DNA from 2 places in the Thermobispora bispora DSM 43833 genome. Region 1 is predicted to be linked to the other one. Evidence: riboswitches for the same ligand, from Rfam matches in the RefSeq annotation. Region 1 holds a riboswitch; the other holds the start of a gene.
The links. Region 1 has a riboswitch for cobalamin ahead of TBIS_RS06165 (ABC transporter substrate-binding protein). Riboswitches for the same ligand answer to the same signal wherever they lie in the genome.
Positions count from the first base shown of each region.

Region 2: another riboswitch for cobalamin. It lies ahead of cobN (cobaltochelatase subunit CobN); the one in region 1 lies ahead of TBIS_RS06165 (ABC transporter substrate-binding protein).

Region 1 covers NC_014165.1:1,394,438-1,398,641, forward strand. Annotated here, with positions in the region: gene TBIS_RS19745 (ATP-binding protein) at 1-327, opposite strand, end outside; gene TBIS_RS06155 (helix-turn-helix domain-containing protein) at 526-1,353, shown strand; gene TBIS_RS06160 (DUF397 domain-containing protein) at 1,362-1,595, shown strand; adenosylcobalamin (AdoCbl) riboswitch at 2,093-2,240, shown strand; gene TBIS_RS06165 (ABC transporter substrate-binding protein) at 2,284-3,222, shown strand; gene TBIS_RS06170 (FecCD family ABC transporter permease) at 3,231-4,204, shown strand, end outside.
Region 2 covers NC_014165.1:2,916,726-2,920,929, forward strand. Annotated here, with positions in the region: gene TBIS_RS12350 (precorrin-8X methylmutase) at 84-725, opposite strand; gene TBIS_RS12355 (nitrate/sulfite reductase) at 722-1,825, opposite strand; cobalamin riboswitch at 1,884-2,005, shown strand; gene cobN (cobaltochelatase subunit CobN) at 2,063-4,204, shown strand, end outside.

The DNA.
Region 1 (4,204 bases):
GCGGACCAGGGCGAGCCGGATCACCTCCCGCCGGGGTCCGCCGCAGAGCGCGAGGCCGTGCCGCAGCGCGTTCGTGACCAGCTCGGAGACGACCAGCCCCATGCCGTCGGCCAGCCCGGTCATGTCCCAGCCGGCGAGGGCGCCGAGCGCGAAGTTCCGCGCGGACCAGACGGATTCGGCGATCGGGGAGAGGACCAGGGTGGCGCTGACCGGCGGTGACCCGGGCTCGATCAGGTCTCGGGCCGGCTCCGGCCACCAGACGATCGGTGGCCACCAGTCGAGCAGCGGCGATCGCGCATGGCCACGGGTCACGTTCGCGGGCTGCACGAGATCATCATGGTCGATGCGAACGTGCGACTGCAAGAGCGGATGCACGTGCAAGAGACCGCGGGAAGCGCTACCTTACTTCCCAACATCCTGGATCGAAGGGGGCGATCTTTGACAGACTTGAAGCCAGTCCAATAAACGGAGGAAAAGGACGTGTCGATAGATCCGCCCGGTTCCGTTTCCACCGTTCGGCGCATCATGCTCGGGGCCAGCCTGCGGAGGCTGCGCGAAGCACGCGGACTCTCCCGTGAGCAGGCCGGGTTCCACATACGGGCCTCGGAGTCCAAGATCAGCCGGATGGAGCTCGGCCGGGTCGGGTTCAAGACGCGTGACGTCGAAGACCTGCTCACCCTCTACGGCGTGCACGACGGCGCCGAACGGCGCAGTCTGCTGGAGATGGTCCGGGAGGCGAACGCGCCTGGCTGGTGGCACAAATACAACGATGTGCTGCCGGACTGGTTTGTCACATATGTCGGCTTAGAAGAGGCCGCGAGCCTGATCCGCACCTACGAGGTGCAGTTCATTCCCGGGCTGCTCCAGACCGCCGAATACGCCCGGACGGTGTACAAACTCGGCAATCCGGAGGCTTCGGACGACGAGATCGAGCGGCGCGTGCATATGCGATTGCAGCGGCAAGAGCGGTTCACGCGCCCCGACGGTCCGAGGCTCTGGGCCGTCATCGACGAGGCCGCGCTCATGAGGCGGATCGGAGGGCGGGAGGTCATGCGCGAGCAGATCCAGCACCTGCTCGACGTGTCGGCGCTCCCCAACATCACCCTGCAGGTGATGCCCTTCGAGTACGGGATGCACACGGCCGAGGGCGGCGCGTTCACCATCCTCCGCTTCCCGGAGCGCGAGCTCTCCGACGTCGTCTACGTCGAACAGCTCTGGGGTGCCCTGTACCTGGACAAGCCCGAGGAGGTCGACCCGTACCTGCGGGCGATGGAGCAACTGTGCGTGGCGAGCGCCACGCCGCGGGGCACCGTGGAGCGGCTCCAACAGCACCTCAAAGACCTGGACAAGTGAGATCGGATATGAAGCCGTACAACGGTATGCCCGCCAAGGACCTCAAGGGGGTCACCTGGCGGAAGAGCGCCTACAGCAACTCCCAGGGCAACTGCGTGGAGCTCGCCGAGCTGCCGGACGGCAGCGTGGCGGTCCGGAACTCGCGCGACCCCGACGGGCCGGCCCTGATCTACACGAAGGAGGAGATCCGCGCCCTCGTGCTCGGGGTCAAGGACGGCCAGTTCGACAGCCTGCTGGTCTAGCCTTCCCGTGCACGCACGCCGCGTGCACCCGGCGCGCACTCTTCGCAGCCGGCGGATCCGGGTGGTGTGCCACCGATCCGGCACGGGTGACCCGCCCACGCGCCTCGGGGCCCGTGATACCGGATCACGCGATGCGCGTGCCCGGTCGCCGGAGGTGTCCTCTCCACGGTTCTCGTCGCTCCCGGTGGCCGAGTGACCGGCCGGCCACGGCGTTCCGCACCTCCCGATCCGTAGCCGATCCGGACGACGAACCCGCCCTGATCGCGCACGGGATCCCGGGTGACCGGCCCGGCCGGGCACCGGCCGCACCGGTGGGCGCGATCCCCGTTCCACGGCATCGGATCCCACCTGCCCGCACCACGGTTCCGCGTACCCGAGGACCCGGGGCGCACCGGCCAGGCCGGGCAGGGATCCCCATAACGCGGCCCCGCCCCGGCTGACGCACCGGCCCGTAAGGCGGGACGCCCGGTAAGACGCGGCGTACGTCCGGTTGGTACTGTTGCCTCCGGAACGCGTCGTGCAGCGAAGTCCGGTGGGAATCCGGCGCTGTCCCGCAACTGTGATGCCCCCTCCGGGGACGAGCCAGGTCGCCTGCACGCCGCGTCGACGTGGCAAGACCCTCGCGGAAAAGGGTGACCCGTCGATTTTCGCGGGTCCTCGTTTCCCCCGGACCCAGGAGGACCAGTTCGTGAGGCCGGTACGCGTGGCCATCGCGGGCGTGCTGCTGGCGATCCTCGGCCTGGCCGGATGCGGTCGGCCGGCGGGCAACGCCCCCGAAACCCCCACTCCGAGCGGCTCAGCCGCAGGTTCCTTCCCCGTCACCGTTCAGGCCGGCAACGGGCAGGTGACCATCGCCGGGCGGCCTGAGCGCATCGTCTCGCTCTCCCCGACCGCCACGGAGATCCTCTTCGCCATCGGGGCGGGAGACCAGGTCGTCGCCGTGGACGAGCAGTCCGACTACCCGCCCGAGGCGCCCCGGACGTCCCTGTCCGGCTTCAAGCCCAACGTCGAGGCGATCATCTCCTACAAGCCAGACCTGGTCGTGACGTCCACCGACGCCAACGGCGTGGTCGACGGCCTCACCAAGGTCGGCGTCCCCGTGCTCGTGGAGCCCGCGGCCAACCGGCTCGACGACACCTACGACCAGATCATGGACCTCGGCGCGGCGACCGGGAACGGCGCCAAGGCCGCCGAGGTCGCGGCGGACATCAAGCGGCGGATCGACGAGCTGGTCGCCAAGGCCCCCAAGGGCACAGGCCTGACCTACTACCACGAGCTCGACAACACGCCCTACTCCATCACGTCGAACACGTTCCTCGGGCAGATCTACGCGATGTTCGGGCTCGAGAACATCGCCGACAAGGCGCCCGACGCGGCCGGCGGATACCCGCGGCTGTCCACCGAGTTCATCGCCGAGGCCGACCCCGATCTGATCTTCCTCGCCGATGTGAAGTGCTGCGGCGAGAGCGCCGAGACCCTCGCCAAGCGGCCCGGCTGGGCGAAGCTCTCCGCGATCAAGAACAAGCGGGTCTTCCAGCTCGATGACGACATCGCCTCGCGCTGGGGTCCCCGGGTGGTGGAGTTCGCCCGGGCCGTGAGCGAGGCCGTGCAGAAGGCCGCGGGCTGAGGCCGCCCATGACGACGCGGTCGCGGAGCCGGCCGCTCCTGCTCGTCTCGGCCGCCCTGGTCGCCAGCCTCGCCCTGGGCGTGACGGCCGGGGCGGCCGGCATCCCGCCCCGGGGCATCGCGCTCGCCCTGCTCGACCTGCTGCCGTTCGTCACGGTCGACTCGGGCCTGACCCCGGTCGAGCAGGGGCTGCTCTTCGAGCTCAGGGTGCCCCGGGTGCTGCTCGTCGCCATGGTCGGCGGGCTGCTCGCCATCGCCGGCGCCGGCTACCAGGGGGTGTTCCGCAACCCCCTCGCCGACCCGTACCTGCTCGGCGCGGCCGCCGGGGCGGGGCTCACCGTGACCCTCGCCGTGGTGTTCACCCGCGGCGGCGGGCTCACCGTCCCGGCGGCGGCCTTCGCCGGCGCGGTCGGCGGGGTGCTCCTCAGCTACACGCTCGGCCGTACGGCGGGGCGGGGCGGCGGCACGGCCACCCTCATCCTCGCCGGCGTGGCCGTCTCCTCGTTCCTCACCGCGCTCCAGGCGTTCGTGCAGCAGCTCAAGGTGGACGAGCTCCAGCGGATCTACGCCTGGATCCTCGGGGGCGTCGGCGGCGGCTGGGACCAGCTCCGGATGATCGCGCCGTACGCCGTGCTCTCCAGCGCGGTGCTCCTGCTGCACGGGCGGCTCCTGGACGTGCTCTCCGTCGGCGACGAGGAGGCCACCAGCCTCGGCCTGCACGCCGGGCGCACCCGCGTGGCCGTGCTGCTCGCCGCGTCGCTCGCGACCGCGTCGGCCGTCGCGGTGAGCGGGCTCATCGGGTTCGTCGGGACCGTGGTCCCGCACGCGGTGCGCCGCCTCGCCGGCTGGTCGTACCGGACCGTGCTCCCGCTCTCGCTGCTCGGCGGCGCGGCCTTCCTCGTCCTCGCCGACCTGGTGGCGCGGCTCGCGCTCGCCCCGGCCGAGCTGCCGATCGGCGTGGTCACCGCGTTCGTCGGCGCGCC
Region 2 (4,204 bases), 1.5 Mb from region 1:
AAGTTTCAACCGCCCGTGGCGGGCCGCTGAGCGGTGACCAGGTACCCCGCCTCACCGACCGACGCCGCGCCGTACCGCGCGGCTCACTCGCGTTCGCAGGCGATGGCGTTGACGGCCGCGGCGGCGAGCGCGCTGCCACCGCGGCGGCCGTGCACCACCAGGTAGTCGAGGCCACTATGGACGAGGGCAAGCTTCGACTCGGCCGCGCCGACGAAGCCCACCGGGATGCCGAGCACCGCCGCTGGCCGGCCCGCTCCTTCGGCCACCAGCTCGAGCAGCCGGAACAGCGCGGTCGGCGCGTTGCCGATCGCGACCACCGAGCCCGCCAGCCGGTCCCGCCACAGCTCCAGCGCGGCCGCGCTCCGGGTGGTGCCGAGGCGCTCGGCGAGCTCGGGCACCCGCGGGTCGTTGAGCGTGCAGACCACCTCGTTGCCCGCGGGCAGCCGCCGCCGGGTGATGCCGGAGGCGACCATCTCGGCGTCGCACAGCACCGGCGCGCCCGCCCGCAGCGCGGCCCGCGCCCGGGTCACCACCTGCGGCGACCAGGCCAGGTCCCGGACGAGGTCGGTCATCCCGCACGCGTGGATCATCCGCACCGCGACCTGGGCCACCTCGGGTGGCAGGCCGTCCAGGTCCACCTCGGCCCGGATGGTGGCGAACGACCGCCGGTAGATCTCGGCGCCGTCCCTGATGTAGTCGAACGGCGGCCCGGCGTACCCGGTCACGGCCCCTCCTCCCGGTAACCGGTGGCGGTCGCCACCATCTGCCGCACCCGGCCGCGCGGCAGCCCGCAGCGGCGCTCACACCCGGACCAGTGCACCGGCACCTCGGCGGGCGCCGTCCGGGCGCGCACCCACGCGGCCGCGTCCGCGCGCACGTCGGCGAGCGCCCGGGCGCAGCCGGGCAGCCCGGTGCACGCGGTCACCCCCACCCACGGCGACCGCGGGTCGGTGACGAGCCCGGCCGCCACGAGGCCGTGCCGTACCGCCTCCGGGTCGGCCACGTCGCGGACCACGACCGTGCGCCACGGCGTGAACCGCACCTCGGCGGCGAGGCCGGCGATCGCGTGCGCCTGCTCCGGGGTGAGCCGCCCCAGCGGCACGAGGGCCTGTACGGCGAGCCCGCCCGACGGCTGCGCCACCACGCCCGGCTCGCGCGGCTGCGGCGGTGCCTGCCGTACCTCCCCGGCCGTGCCGCCGAGCGCGGCGGCGATCCGCGCCGGGCCGTCGGCGAGCTCGGCGATCCGCCACTCCGTGGTCCGCAGCCGCAGGAACGCCTCGGCCGCGTCGAGCATCGTCGGCACGGCCCGCTCCGGCGGCACCGCCAGCCCGGCGTCCCGCCCGGCGAGCAGCAACCGGCCCGCGGCGTAGGTGACGTCCGCATCCAGCCCCAGATCCCCGATCGAGAACAGGAACCGCCCGGGCAGCCGGGCCAGCCCCGGGCGCGCGCACAGCTCGCGGTCGAGCGCGTCCACCAGGTCCGCCTCCCCGAACGGGGAGGCCACGATGTTGCGCACCCGCTCGTGCGTGGCCGACGGCAGCAGGCCCGCGGCGGCGATGCGCGCGGCGAACGCCTCGGCCGCCGATCCCCCGCCCGGGACCGTCCCGGACAGGCCGCGGACCTGCACGTTCCCGCGCGAGGTGAGCTCGATGACGCCGTTGCCGAGGGTCGCCGCGCAGTCGGCGAGCACCCGCAGCTGGTCGGCCCGGATCAGGCCGCCGGGCAGCCGGACCCGGGCGAGCGGCCCGTCGGCGGCCTCGTGCACCTGCAGCGCCCCCGGACAGGCGTCGGGGCGGGTTCGTCCGGGAGCGTCGGGCTTGGGCACGAGATGGATGGTAACGCCGGATCTTGCCGTCGTAGGCTAAGGGCAGGCGGCGGTACGGAGGAAGCCGGTGCGAATCCGGCGCGGTCCCGCCACTGTCACCGGGGAGCGAACCCCAGCGATGGCCACTGCCCGTCCGGGTGGGAAGGCCGGGGCGAGCGTCGATCCGGGAGCCAGGAGACTCCGGCCGTCGTGACACCCCGCGACACGGGGCGAGGACCCCGAGGGAGGTATTGCGGCGTGCCCGTTGTTCTGCTGCTGTCCACGTCGGACACGGATCTGCTCAGCGCCCGGGCGAGCGGCAAGCCCTACCGGCTCGGCAACCCCGCACGGCTCTCCGTGGACGATCTGCCCGACCTGCTCGACGGCACCGACCTCGTCGTCGTACGCCTGCTCGGCGGTCGGCGGGCCTGGGAGGAGGGCCTCGATGCGCTGCTCGCCGGGCCGCGGCCGGTGGTGGTGCTCGGCGGCGAGCAGGTGCCCGACGCGGAGCTGATGGAGCTGTCCACGGTGAGCGGCGGGGTGTGCGCCGAGGCGCACGCGTACCTCGCCTACGGCGGGCCGGCCAACCTCGCCGAGCTGCACGCGTTCCTGTGCGACACGCTCCTGCTCACCGGGTACGGCTTCGCGCCCCCGCAGCCCACCCCCGCCTGGGGCGTGCTCGAGCGCGAGGCCCGCGACGTCGACGGCCCGGTGGTCGGGGTGCTCTACTACCGGGCCCACCACGTGGCCGGGAACACCGCGTTCGTCGAGGCGCTGTGTCGGGCGATCGAGGAGGCGGGCGGGCGGCCGCTGCCGGTGTACTGCTCGTCGCTGCGGGCCGCCGAGCCCGGCCTGATCGAGGCGCTGCGCGCGGCCGACGTGCTCGTGGTGACCGTGCTCGCCGCGGGCGGCACCCGGCCCGCGCTGGCGGGGGCGGGTGGCGACGACGAGGCCTGGGACGTCGGCGCGCTCGCCGAGCTTAACGTGCCGATCCTGCAGGCGCTGTGCCTCACCACGAGCCGCCGCGCCTGGGAGGAGAGCGACGACGGCCTCTCCCCGCTCGACGCGGCCGCGCAGGTGGCGATCCCCGAGTTCGACGGGCGGATCATCACGGTGCCGTTCTCGTTCAAGGAGTTCGACGCCGACGGCCTGCCGCGCTACGTGCCCGACCCGGAGCGCGCCGCCCGGGTGGCGGGCATCGCGGTACGGCACGGCCTGCTCCGTCGTACCCCGCCCGCGGAGCGGCGGGTCGTGGTGATGCTGTCGGCCTACCCGACCAAGCACGCCCGGCTCGGCAACGCGGTCGGCCTCGACACCCCGGCGAGCGCGGTACGGCTGCTCGCCGCCCTCGCCGCGGCGGGCTACGACCTCGGCGACGGCCTCCCCGGGGTGGCCGAGCAGGACGGGGACGCGCTCATGCACGCGCTGATCGCCGCGGGCGGCCAGGACCCGGACTGGCTCACCGAGGAGCACCTCGCGGGCAACCCGGTGCGGATCTCCGGCGCGGCCTACGCCCGCTGGTTCGCCACCCTCCCCGCCGACCTGCGCGAGGCGGTCGAGCGGCACTGGGGGCCGCCGCCGGGCGAGCTGTTCGTGCACGAGGGCGACATCGTGCTCGCCGCGCTGCGCGCCGGGAACGTCGTGGTGATGGTGCAGCCGCCGCGCGGCTTCGGCGAGAACCCGATCGCGATCTACCACGACCCCGAGCTGCCGCCGAGCCACCACTACCTCGCCGCGTACCGGTGGATCGCCGACGAGTTCGGCGCGCACGCGATCGTGCACCTGGGCAAGCACGGCAACCTCGAGTGGCTGCCGGGCAAGTCGGCCGCGCTCTCCGCCTCGTGCGCCCCCGACGCCGCACTCGGCGACCTGCCGCTGATCTACCCGTTCCTCGTCAACGACCCCGGCGAGGGCACCCAGGCGAAGCGGCGGGCGCACGCGGTGCTCGTCGACCACCTCGTGCCGCCGATGGCCCGCGCCGAGACCTACGGCGACATCGCCCGGCTGGAGCAGCTGCTCGACGAGCACGCCACGGTCGCCGCGCTGGACCCGGCGAAGCTGCCCGCGGTCCGCGCGCAGATCTGGACGCTGATCCGGGCGGCCCGGCTCGACCACGACCTCGGGGTGGCGGACCGGCCGCACGACGCCGAGTTCGACGAGTTCCTGCTGCAGGTCGACGGCTGGCTGTGCGAGGTGAAGGACGCGCAGATCCGGGACGGCCTGCACGTGCTCGGCCGGGCCCCGGAGGGCGCCGACCGGGTGAACCTCGTGCTCGCGATCCTGCGCGCCCGCCAGATGTGGGCGGGCCGCCGCGCGCTGCCCGGCCTGCGCGAGGCGCTCGGCCTCGCCGAGGACGGTACGGCGGGCCGGGCCGAGGTGGACGCGGCCGAGGCGACCGCC